3 regions of the Paenibacillus sp. FSL R7-0313 genome follow, and region 2 is predicted to be linked to each of the others. Evidence: riboswitches for the same ligand, from Rfam matches in the RefSeq annotation. Region 2 holds a riboswitch; each other region holds the start of a gene.
What was found. Region 2 has a riboswitch for thiamine pyrophosphate ahead of NSQ38_RS17985 (thiamine phosphate synthase). Riboswitches for the same ligand answer to the same signal wherever they lie in the genome.
Positions count from the first base shown of each region.

Region 1: linked by a shared signal. The riboswitch ahead of NSQ38_RS02595 (ABC transporter substrate-binding protein) and the one ahead of NSQ38_RS17985 (thiamine phosphate synthase) in region 2 are both predicted to bind thiamine pyrophosphate.
Region 3: linked by a shared signal. The riboswitch ahead of NSQ38_RS00460 (ABC transporter ATP-binding protein) and the one ahead of NSQ38_RS17985 (thiamine phosphate synthase) in region 2 are both predicted to bind thiamine pyrophosphate.

Region 1 covers NZ_CP150219.1:628,158-632,431, reverse strand. Annotated here, with positions in the region: gene NSQ38_RS02600 (thiamine-binding protein) at 1-287, opposite strand, end outside; gene NSQ38_RS02595 (ABC transporter substrate-binding protein) at 513-1,553, opposite strand; TPP riboswitch at 1,775-1,887, opposite strand; gene NSQ38_RS02590 (SIR2 family protein) at 1,995-3,404, shown strand; gene NSQ38_RS02585 (ATP-binding protein) at 3,394-4,274, shown strand, end outside.
Region 2 covers NZ_CP150219.1:4,084,431-4,088,704, forward strand. Annotated here, with positions in the region: gene NSQ38_RS17980 (ABC-F family ATP-binding cassette domain-containing protein) at 1-1,048, shown strand, start outside; TPP riboswitch at 1,124-1,233, shown strand; gene NSQ38_RS17985 (thiamine phosphate synthase) at 1,412-2,116, shown strand; gene thiO (glycine oxidase ThiO) at 2,131-3,303, shown strand; gene thiS (sulfur carrier protein ThiS) at 3,300-3,503, shown strand; gene NSQ38_RS18000 (thiazole synthase) at 3,506-4,273, shown strand; gene NSQ38_RS18005 (MoeB/ThiF family adenylyltransferase) at 4,270-4,274, shown strand, end outside.
Region 3 covers NZ_CP150219.1:127,501-131,774, reverse strand. Annotated here, with positions in the region: gene NSQ38_RS00470 (ABC transporter substrate-binding protein) at 1-657, opposite strand, end outside; gene NSQ38_RS00465 (ABC transporter permease) at 820-1,650, opposite strand; gene NSQ38_RS00460 (ABC transporter ATP-binding protein) at 1,640-2,404, opposite strand; TPP riboswitch at 2,564-2,666, opposite strand; gene NSQ38_RS00455 (radical SAM/SPASM domain-containing protein) at 2,849-3,724, shown strand; gene NSQ38_RS00450 (S-layer homology domain-containing protein) at 3,990-4,274, shown strand, end outside.

The sequences.
Region 1 (4,274 bases), 3.5 Mb from region 2:
CGATACTTCTCCGTCAGGGTGTCCATGCTGAAGCCGGTAGGGCTATGGGCGATTTTGATCTGGGAGATGATGCTTGGGCTGCCAGCCTCCACGAGTACCTCGTGCATTTTACGGACAACTTCCAGCAGTTCCTCCAGTTCCCCCTCCATCGTGGTGTCGAGCGCGTTCACCTGATATTTCAGGCCGGATTGCTGAATAACTTCAATGGCGCGATCAACGTATGGATAAGAGTTCTCGCCATTTGGCGTTTTCGGAATAACCTGAATGCTAAGTAGTGTGCTTGCCATGAGAGATCACGGCTCCTTTCGAAAATATATAAAATGAACTAATGACGGTTACACTTGCCACTTCGATGACAGAATAACCCTCCAATCGCTGTTATCCCCAGATTTTTTTTGATTCCCTTCTCTAAAGGGAAAATCCGGTGATAAAGGCGACCGCTTCGCTTTTTCACGTTATTTCTGTCCTCTCCGTCCTCGTGTAAATATTAAGTTCGTTTTATATGAGAAATTTTATTGGGGTAAAAAATCGTTCGTATATGCTTTGCTCACATCGATCTGTTCATCCAGCAGTTTTTTGCTAAACATCCAGTCGGTGTAGTTCTGCCACACTTCCTGTTTTTGCTCACCCCAGCGCGGGGCGTCATCTGTGTACTTGGGACTAAGCCACTTCTGGCTTGCCAGGACCAATTCCTTGTCCAGATCCGGTACAGCCTTGATCAGAATGTTCGCTGCGTCTTCGGGATGATCGATCGCATATTGATACCCTTCAGAGGTGGCTTTCAGGAATGCTTTCACCAACTCAGGGTCGTTTTGGATCGTCTGCTCGTTTGTTACGAGGACAGGCGTGTAGTAATCCAATGCATCTGAATAATCCTTCACATATAACATGTCGATTGGTTCCCCGCGAAGTTCGGCTTCAATCCCCGTCCAAGCGTAGAAAATCCATGCGAAATCAATGTCTCGTTTTACTGCGGTGAAAAAGTCGGCATCACCCATGTTAATGTTTTTCACTTTGGATACATCGGCTCCGTCGCCTTCCATAATGGATTGCATCACGGCTTCTTCCACTGGGGAACCCCAACCGCCATAGGTTTTGCCTTCAAAATCTTTCGGTGATTTGATATTCCTATCCGCCGGAGCAGCGAACCCGGATGTATTATGCTGAATAACTGCTGCAATGGAGACGAGAGGCACACCCTGTGTGCGGGCTTGAGTTACACTCTCCTGATAACTTACGCCAAAAGGCACTTCGTTCGATGCAACCATCGTATCTGCGCCACCGGCACCTGGTTGTACAATCTCCATGTTTAAGCCTTCGGCCTTGTAAAAACCTTGATCTACAGCCGTATACAGGCCGGTATGATTCGTATTCGGTGTCCAGTCGAGCACCACTTTAATATCTTTCAGGGCGGCAGTGTCACCTTCGTTACTGCTTTCCGCATTTGTGTTGCTGTTCTGTTCTGCCGGGGCAGCTTCTTTGCCACCACATGCGGCTACAGTCACCATAAGCACGCATAAGAGCAACAATCCCATCGTTTTACGCCATTTCATCTGTGGTTCTCTCCTTCGGTATGTCCGGCCGAGTGGCACGGGGTACTCCTTGGCTTCATATCCAATCATCTTGCATAAATCGACAGATTTATACCAGTTGAGATCTGGATAACGTCACTTTTTTTAGCTCTCTGGCTATATAAAAGAACATTAAAAAAGCGTCCCGTAATCCGGGACGCGTGCAGGCGTTAGAGAGGTGGCGTTCAGCCATAGGGCTGTGCCATTTCGATATACTCCGATTCCTACGCTGGCATGATCCAGATCAGGTCTAAGGGTTAGTATCTTGGTGGGATACACTCTCAGCCGGCCAATTCCGACTCCCCTGGGAAACTATGAAGTTACGGGCATTACTAGGTGTAATTATAGGCCAGCCGGTGGAACGTGTCCAGTCAGGAACTGGATGGGTACACGTATGAACTTATCTAACAGGCCGATATACATATGTATAACAGCCTGTTTGGATGTGTTATTTTCATTAATTATCGTGGCGAATCATATAAGGCAATCTGGCTGAGTGCAAAAGCATCGGATTTTTCGCAAATCTTGTTGTTGGAATATATTGGTGATCAATGTATAATCGAAGTGCATACTATCGAAAAATGTATGAATTTAGATTTTTTTTGTATATTCCCACATCCCCCTGAGCCGATAAGGAGTAAATATATGAGCCAAATAAATGTAGTTCAAGAGATGGATGAACTTAAAAAGGTATTGTCCTATTCAAAAAATATAGGTTTCTTTTTTGGAGCAGGAAGTTCTTGTGCATTTGGGCTACCTAATATTTACAGATTAACAGATTATGTTGAAGAAAGCCTTAATAGTAGCCTTAAGCCACACTTTACAAGTCTTAAATATAGCTTAGCTAGTCTACATGCTGGTAGAAATATTAGTGTAGAAGATATATTAAACTATGTCCGACAAATAAGAGAGATAACAGGGGAAAAAGAAGAAAGAGAATATGATGGAATAAATGGAAGAGTCGCTCAAATGTTAGATGAACAAATATGCAAAAAAATATTTGATATCATTCAAGCTAAAGAGCAAGATGCAGATATTACTGATCTCAGGAAATTTTTCGCATGGCTTGACATTGCGAATAGAAATAGCATTAAAGAAATTTTTACCACTAACTATGATTTATTATTAGAAAAAGCTATGGAAGATAACCGAATTCCATATTTTGACGGATTTGTAGGTTCATACGAGCCATTTTTTTGGCCAGAGAGTATTGAGAAAATAGTAGGTAACAATGATTTGACTTTTAACTGGATAAGATTATGGAAAATACATGGTTCTTTAAACTGGGAGTTTAGAAAAGACAGTTTATCCGACAACTATAAAATTGTTAGAAATGGAAAAGTTGATGTACCAGAAAATGAACTTGTGGTTTACCCTTCAAAGGAAAAATATAATTTATCTCGTAAGCAACCTTTTATTGCATATTTTGATAAATTAAAACACTATTTATTGCAAGGAGAACGTCTCTTTATATTTTCTGGTTATTCTTTTTCAGATCAGCATATCAATGAGATTATTTTCAATGGCTTAAGACAGAATCCTCGGCTATATGCAGTATGTATGTGCTTTTCGGATGAACAAGTTGATTTTATGGAGTCAATTGCCATAACACATTTAAACCTTTGTGTAATGGGTCCAAAAAAAATGATTACTAATGGCAGGCTGTATCAATGGAAATATGATGATAGTATCGGAAATGCCAACGAAAGCAGTTTTTATTGGGACAAACAAGAAGATAAATTCATACTCGGCGATTTTAAAAAATTATCAGCTTTTCTCATTTCTAATTCAGGGAAGAAAAAGAGCATAGAGGAGGCTGTGCATGGAAAATGATATTACTTTTTTAGGGAAAATCATCCGAGTCGATTCAAATATTGTAGAAGTAGAAATTAGTGATAACATCCCATCTTCTAGCCCAATAATAGAAGGCAAGGTATACAAAATTGGTCAAATAGGAACTTTTGTAAAAATGCCTATTGGTAATGTAGTTTCGTATGGAATTGTATCAAGTGTAAGTAATACTCCAAGTAAGATTAATGACAGTGAATTAAAACAAGCAATTGGATCACGATTTCTAACCGTTAACTTAGTTGGAGAAAAGATAGGTAACGGAGATTTTGAAAAGGGGATTGGTCTATATCCAACTATAAATGATGAAGTCCATATTGTAACAGAGTCTGATTTAGTGGACATATACGGAAAGGGAAGTTTGGGTTCCACTCCTATTGGAAAACATTCGTCATCGGATAATTTAGATGTATTTGTTGATGTACATAAACTTGTACTTCGACATGCAGCGATACTAGGTTCAACAGGAAGTGGAAAATCAAATACTACCGCGGGGATGATTAAAAGAATTATCAATGATTATTCAAACTCAAGAATGGTTCTTATAGACCCCCATGGGGAATATGCAACCGCTTTTCCTGAAGCCAAGGTTTTCAAAATCAATGATACACATAACCCACTATATATTCCTTTTTGGCTTATGAATTTTGATGAATTAGCTTATTTTCTTGTAGGAGCAAAACCCACAGACGATCAAAGGCCTGAGTACAGACTACTCAGAGAGTTGGTTGTCCAGTTAAAAAAAGAAAATTATAATTTGAAGGCGGGAAACGTTAATCAAGATTATATTACTGCTGATTCACCGATACCATTTAACTCTAGGAAACTATGGTATGAAATGAATTGGTGGTTAAA
Region 2 (4,274 bases):
TACCAAGGTGCTGCTTGCCAAGCTACTGCTCGAGAAGCCTACAGCTCTGTTACTGGATGAGCCGACCAACTATCTGGATGTAGAGCATATTGAATGGCTGTCACGTTATCTGAAGGACTACCCGCACGCGTTCCTCTTAATCTCCCATGACACGGAATTCATGAATGAAGTCGTAAATGTCATTTATCATTTGGAATTTGCCAAATTAACGAGATATGCAGCGAACTATAACAAGTTCCTTGAGATGGCTGATATGAATAAAGCCCAGCATATTGATGCATATGAGAAGCAGCAAGAGTACATCAAGAAGCAGGAAGATTTCATTCAGCGTAACAAGGCACGTGCTTCAACTTCAGGTCGAGCGAAGAGCCGGGAGAAGCAGTTGGACAGAATTGAACGTATTGATCGCCCAGATGAAGCGGCCAAACCAACGTTCAAATTTAAGGATGCCCGTGCGAGCAGCAAAACGGTCTTTGAGGGTATTGATTTTGAAATTGGATATACGTTTCCTTTGCTGCCTAAGATGACAATGACAATTGAACGTGGTGAGAAAATTGCCATCGTAGGTTGTAATGGTGTGGGTAAATCGACGCTGTTGAAAACCATCCTGGGAAAAATATCTCCACTCAGTGGAAAGACTTTCTTAGGAGATTATCTCGAAACGGCATATTTTGAGCAGGAGGTTCGTGCTGGGAATATCACGCCGATTGAGGATGTCTGGAATGAGTTTTCACATTTGACCCAAAATGAGGTCCGAGGTCATCTCGCTCGCTGTGGGTTGAAAAATGAGCACATTACTCGTCCGCTTAATATGCTGAGTGGTGGAGAACAAGCCAAGGTTCGTTTATGCAAACTCTTGATGCGTGAAAGCAACTGGATTCTATTTGATGAGCCGACGAACCATCTGGATGTCACAGCTAAAGCGGAGTTGCAGCGTGCTTTGAAAGAATTCAAGGGAACGGTGTTACTGGTATCTCATGAACCTGATTTCTACGAGGGTTGGGTTACCAAAACATGGAATGTCGAAGAATGGTCTGAGAAAAACTAGACGATTTAAGACAATGTTTAACAGAAATGACGGTGACAAAAAAATCCGTCTATGGTAACATAGGCTACAACTTCATATGAACACTAGGGGGGCCGCACGATGCGGCTGAGATGGAAGAATGCGATTCCGGACCCTTTGCACCTGATCTGGATCATACCAGCGTAGGGAAGTGGCGAGCGCGTTTCAGTGAATGACGTGAGCAAACGGCAACTCAAAAGGACCGTCTGCTTAACGAATTGAAACATGCAGTTGCGTGTATAACGTTATGGCTATAAGGTCCATAGCTGAATTGCACGAAATGAACTGTATGCTTCAGTCAGTCATCTGGTTCAATATTTAATACGCAGCCACTCCCCTACGGGAGTGGCTTTTTTGTGTTTTCATAGCATTCACGCATGGAAGGAGAGGGATGGTACGGTAATTTCTCATGAACATGTACACGGATCATTTGAGTTGCATGTTGTTTCTACGGGTGCAGGGGATCAAGCATCTTTTGTAAAAGCTGCAAAGGACGTTTGGCCATCGGTGGACTATATTCATATACGAGAAAAACAACTCACATGGCAAGACAAGATCGGTTGGGCTGAAAGTCTGCGTAGCGTTGGCGTTCCATCTTGTCGCATCGTTATCAATGGTTCAGAGCTGCCTTCACAAAATGACATCTATGGAGGTGTACATTGGGGGCAAGATGCGATACGCAACTGTAACCCTACTGTCACAAGCAATGTGCAGCGACTTCGTCTAGGGGGATCTGTTCATTCCATCGATGAGGCGAAAATCGCTGAAGAACGGGGAGCCGATTACCTTTTCTTCGGGCATGTCTACTCAACCAACAGTAAGCCTGATCTTGACCCCAGAGGATTACATGCTCTTGCTGAAGTGTGCAGGAGTGTCTCCATTCCTGTCATGGCGATCGGTGGCATCGAACCGGGAAACATTCACGCGATTCGCTCTGCAGGCGCACAGGGAGTTGCTGTGATCTCGAATGTATGGGCGAGCGATTCACCGGATCGGGCCGCTGCATCATTAAGGCAGGCTATCGTTGCTACCGAAGGTCTGCGCGACTGAAAGGAGATGAGAGGATGAAAGAGATTGTAACTGATAATCCGGATAAGATTCATGCAGAAACGATTATTGTAGGCGGAGGTGTTGTTGGATGTGCCATTGCGTATGAGCTTGCTTCCCGTGGACAGGATGTGCTGTTGCTGGAGCGTTCGGCGATTGCAGGAGGCACTTCTTGCGCGGCGGCTGGAATGCTGGCGGCAGACAGTGAGGATTTTGCTCATCCTTTGATGGCTAAGCTTGCCAGACAGAGTAGACAGTTACTTATCGAGCAACAGGTGCTAATGGCTACACTCAGTGAGGTAGAGACTGGCCTGCAATGCCAGGGATTCCTAACTCCTTTTCGTTCATACAGTGAATTAAGTAGTTATAAGGACAATCGGAAGTCTGCGTTTTCTGCTTCTGCTGATGAGGTATGGTGGGATCGTTCCGTTGTGCAACAGGAGGCATCATGGCTTAACAGAGATACGTATGGAGCCTACTACAGACCTTACGAGAGTGAGATTCTTCCAGTCCATCTAACGAAGGCATATGCTGAATCCGCTCAAGCATTTGGAGCACGGGTTATGGAGGACATACAGGATATACGTGTGCAAGCAAACGAACATGGCGTGCAGGGAATCACCACATCGATCGGTGAGATGAGATGTAAACATGTCATTATAGCGGCTGGATTACAGAGTGAAGAGTTGATGAGACATGTGAATCTGAGCATGCCTGTGTGGTCGGTAAAAGGAGAAATAGCCGCCGTTCAGTTCTCAGATGAACATGCTGGGTACAGACCTGACAGAACGGTGTATGCAGAGGATATCTATATTGTTCCCAAAGCTAATGGCGAAGTTTGGCTCGGGGCAACCAGTCTGCCAGGCAGAACCGATCTGAACGTTTCTGTACAGGGTGTTCAGAAGCTGCTAACAGCGGCTACCCACTGGGTGCCTGGGATGAAAGAAGCACAATTTATACGAGCGTGGGCAGGCGTAAGACCGGCAACTCCAGATGGATTGCCTTATATAGGTGCTTGCAAGAGTATACCAGGGCTGTTCGCCGCCTTTGGGCATTACCGCAACGGTATCTTGCTTAGTGCGATAACAGGAAGGCTTATCGCTGAGTTGCTCGCTGGCAAAAGCTCAGAAGAACTCGGAATTGAGGCGCTGAGTCCGGAGCGATTGAACAGAAAGGGAGTGGTGCAGTGAATATCATCGTTAATGGTCAACGGATGGAGATTGAAGACAGATTGAATCGTGTGGATAAACTGCTTCAATCATTTGACCTGCAAGTCAAGACTGTAGTTGTAGAGCTGAACAAGCATATTTTAACCCGTGAGTATCATGAAACGACGGCATTAAGAGAAGGCGATCGAATCGAGATTGTACATTTTGTAGGAGGCGGTTGATGATGTTGAACATTGGTAAATATACGTTTGAGTCCAGATTGTTGCTCGGAACAGGCAAGTTTTCGGATCTGGAAGTGCAACGTCAGGCTGTGGAAGCATCTGAAACGGAAGTTTTAACCTTTGCTGTTCGTCGTCTGAATCTGGAGGAGCGCAACCAGAAGCATTTCCTGGATACATTGGATCTGGACAAATACACTCTTCTTCCGAATACGGCTGGAGCTTCCAATGCGGAAGAGGCGGTGCGAATTGCCGAGCTTGCGCGGGCTTCAGGACTTTGTGATATGATAAAAGTCGAAGTCATCGGAGATGGAATTACGCTACTCCCAGATCCGATTGAAACGTACAAGGCTTGCGAAATTTTGCTTGAAAAGGGCTTCACGGTATTGCCTTATATTTCAGATGATGTCATTCTGGCCAAAAGGCTGCAATTGCTTGGCGTACATGCTGTAATGCCTGGCGCTTCTCCCATCGGAGCTGGCAGAGGCATCATCAATCCCTATAACCTTGAGATCATCATTGAGCAGGCCGTTGTACCTGTGATTGTGGACGCAGGATTGCGCTCCCCCAAAGATGCTGCTTATGCGATGGAACTTGGTGCCGATGGCGTATTGTTAAATACAGCCGTATCCGGATCAGGGGATCCAGTGAGCATGGCTAAGGCGATGAGATTGGGGGTAGAGGCAGGTAGGCTGGCTTATGAGGCAGGCATGATTCCCGTAAAGCGTTATGCAGCAGCCAGTAGTCCGGTGGAAGGAATGGTTCATACATGAT
Region 3 (4,274 bases), 3.0 Mb from region 2:
CTCATGGTTAATAAAACCACCCATAATTGCATCCGCCTGTCCAGAAGCCAGCGAAGGAATCAGATCGAACCCAACGTCGACCAGATTCATGTTGTCGGGATTGCCACCATCGTGGCTGATCATCGTACGCACCATCGCTTCATACAGGGGAATTGAGGAATAACCAACAGTCTTTCCTTCAAGGTCTTTGGGTGAGCTCACGTTGCCATTTGCTTCGGTCAACAGATGCACAAGCGGGTGGCGAACAACAGCAGCAATGGAACGTACAGGAATGTTCTCACCACGAGCGAGCAAAATTTGGGGCTGGTAGCTTAGAGCCAGATCAATTTTTCCAGCAGCAACAAGTTTGAGTGAATCATTGGTATCCGCAGGCATCTGAATTTCGACATCGAGACCTTGATCTGCAAAGTATCCTTTTTCTTGAGCAACGTAGATGAAGGAGTGTACTGCATTCGGGTACCAGTCGAGCATAATGGACAGTTTATCTTTGGTGTCAGATGCTGTTTCGGTTGCAGACTTGCCTGTTTGTTGTGCATTGGTTGCAGCGTCTGTTGTTGGCGTGTTTTTGCTGGTATTCGTGGTGCTGCATCCGCTAACGATCAGCAAAAGGCTAATGAGCATGATGGGAAGCAGGGAGTATATACCTTTGTTATTCATAAATGAAGGTCCTCATTTCATCGTTTTGATTTGTAGAAAATGGACAGCAGCATGTTAACGACAACGTGACAGTGAACTGATTGAAGATGCTGCTGAATTTGTGCATAAGGTATGTTCTGAAGATTGTAACTTCTGTATTTACATCTAATTTCTGTCTAAGTATTATCCAACTTTTCTTTTGCCTCCATGTCCATGCCGCCGTATGCTAAACCGTTTCTCCAGCCAGGCAATCAGTACAAACAAAACGATCCCAAGCAGGGATAACAGCACAATAGCGGCAAACATCGCATCCGTGTTCATGTTGCTGGACATGCGGCGGCTGAAGTAGCCGAGACCTTTGCTGCCACCAAGCCATTCGCCAATCGTTGCCCCAACCACGCAGTACACCACGGACATCTTTAACCCCGAGAAAAAAGAGGGAAGTGCCAGCGGAACCTGGAGTTTGCAAAAAATATCCCATTTGCTGGCGCCCATGGTGAGCAGCAGTTCACGCTGCTCCGGATCGCCATGGCGGAGTCCATCGTAGGTACTGACCACAATGGGGAAGAATGCGATTAGGAACACCACGGCGACTTTGCTCCACAACGTGTAACCAAACCACAAGATAAATACGGGAGACAAGGCAATCAGCGGTATGGTCTGACTGATCACGATGAAGGGATAGAAGGCCTTTTCAATCGATCGGTTCATATGCATGCCTGTTGCCAGCGTAATTCCAGTCACTATGGACAAGACAAAACCAACAATAACCTCCATAAAGGTAGCAGGCAGATGGATGGTCAACAGCAGATGACGATGATCAACCAGTGAGCCTATGATGGCCGTGGGTGCAGGAATGATGAAGGAGGGCACCCATCCCATACGCACAATCACTTCCCAGATCGCCAGTAATAAGAACATGAGCACAATAAACAAACCATATTGGGAAAACGACCTCGAGAGCCACTTAAAACACCACGTCCAGACGCTAACCTCAGCTCTATCATTTTGCATGCAATTGTTCCTCCAGTTGTTGCCTCATCTGCACGAGAGCCGGTTCGTAGATCATGTCCGAATGCCTTGGGCGTGGTAAAGGAACCGTTATCTCCCGTAACTGCTGACCTTGCCCTCCTGGAGTTAACAGAATGATACGGTCACTTAACAGCAGGGCTTCCTCGATGTCATGTGTAATGAACAGCACGGTTTGTCCAAAGTCCTTCCACAGCTCCAACAACCAGCGATGCATTTCTCGTTTGGTTAAAGCGTCGAGTGCACCGAAGGGTTCATCCAGCAACATGAGCTGCCCGCCTGTAAGCAAGGTACGCAGCAGTGCCACCCGCTGCCGCATGCCGCCGGATAACTCATCCGGATAGGCCTGCTCATAACCGGACAAGCCGAACCTTGCCAATCCAGCGATGATATCGGCTCGTAGTTTGTCCTTGTCCTGTCGGCCTGGTGCCAGCTCGGCAGGCAGCAGGCAGTTCTCCATGACGGTACGCCAGGATAACAGCAGATCTTTCTGCGGCATATAGGCGACTCGTCCGAGCCGTTGTCCTTGCGGTACATCAGCAATATCGATGGTGCCGCCGGTTGGCTCGTGCAAGCCTGCGAGCAGCTTGAAGAGCGTGCTTTTACCTGATCCGCTGGAGCCAATGAGCGAGACAAATTCTCCTTGTTGAACCTGAAGCGACACATTGGAGAGCACGGGTGAATCTTTTTTTTCGGGAAAAGCGAAGCTAACGTTCTCAATGGTTACATGGTTGCTCATCTGATCCTCACCCCCTTGATGTCAGACTGCTGGAATAACAACGGCATCCTGTACTCTGCAAAAGGAACAAAAAAGACCCACCCATTTCCGGAGAAATGAGTGGGTCTGTAAGTTAAATCCGCAATTTATCTTCACATACATTGAGAAAATTCCGCTTACTAAAAGGCCGCTCCACTTCCCTCCGCTGGTATGATCCAGATCAGGTTCAAAGGGTCCGAATAGTCATATTCGTCTCAGCCGCAAGGCTCCCCTAGTGCAAATGTACAAGATATGCAGTTGTGTGTTCAGCATATATCACTTGAACATGAACTGTAAAGAGGCAGCATGATAACTGAACAATTTACCTCGGCTCATGAACCCGATATAATAGGGATGGCCCGTATAGGCCGGATCACAAAATGCAGGTGGGATTGTTCTCCCTCCTAGGCAGAATGGGGACCCGAGTTGAAAACGTTCAAAAAAGTATATATTGAGATCACGAGTATCTGCAATCTGGCTTGCAGCTTCTGTCCGCAGACGCAGCGTGCCAAAGGATTCATTGACCCTGAAGTCTTCAACAATATACTGGAACAAGTTAAACCACATACCAATCATATTTATCTACATGTCAAAGGCGAACCCTTGTTGCATCCCAAAATAGATCTGTTGCTTGATTCCGCACATGAGAAGGGACTCAAGGTGAACATTACAACCAATGGTACACTCTTGCCCAAGACTCAGCATAAATTGCTTGGCAAACCGGCGCTGCGGCAGATGAATTTCTCCCTGCACAGCTTCGATGGGCATGAAGGTTCAACAGACCGTGACGGATACCTGCGTCATATTTTGTCCTTTGTACACGAGGCCGTTAAGCACAATGTCATCATCTCATTCCGACTGTGGAATCTGACGCAGGATAACTTCACAAATGCTCAGATGAATCGAAATCGGGAGACCCTTGAAGTGTTGGAACGTGAGTTCAATCTGGACTTCCGCATTGAGGAAAAAGTAGTTCCAGGCAGTGGGGTCAAAATTGCCCCGAATGTATATCTGAATCAGGACCATGAGTTCCAGTGGCCAAGTCTGGATGCACCTGAAGATGACGGCAAAGGCTTCTGCCATGCATTGCGTGGTCAGGCAGCTGTGCTTGTAGATGGAACGGTGGTTCCATGCTGTCTCGATGGCGAGGGTGTAATTAACTTGGGTAATGTGCACGAGAAGTCATTCTCGGAGATTATTGAGGGTGAGCGAGCGAACAATCTGGTATATGGTTTCTCCAAGCGGGAAGCTGTGGAAGAGTTGTGTCGAAAGTGCGGTTATCGTCAGAGATTCGGAGCCTAGAATATATAAATTTAGTTAAAAACGAACCTACCGAAAATATTTGTTTCGGTAGGTTCGTTTTGTCTTTATTGCGAAATTATTTAGATAATAAGAATTGAAATCAATTCAGGATAACAACTTTTTTGTAAAATCATAGTCTATTAATCTTGTTTTTATGAATTTGCATGGTATTATTATCCTATTGATTAGGAGGTGAATTAGTTCTAAAGATTCATATATTATTGGATTTACCTACCAGAAGCTTACTGAGGAGTGTGTTTTAGTTTTGAATTCAAAATGGAAAAAGTTTAATCACAAACTATCGTTAATGCTTTCTACGTCGCTGATTGTTTCTATGTTATCTATCAATTTATCTGTATCTGCAGAAGTGGCTACATCTAAAACTTCTTTTACTGACATTGATAATTCGTATTCCAAAACGGAAATAACCAAATTAGTAGAACAAGGAATACTCACAGGATTTACTGATGGGACATTTAAACCTTCCGATTCGGTAACACGAGCTCAATTAGCAAAAATTATGGTCGGTGCGCTTAATTTAAAGCCTGAT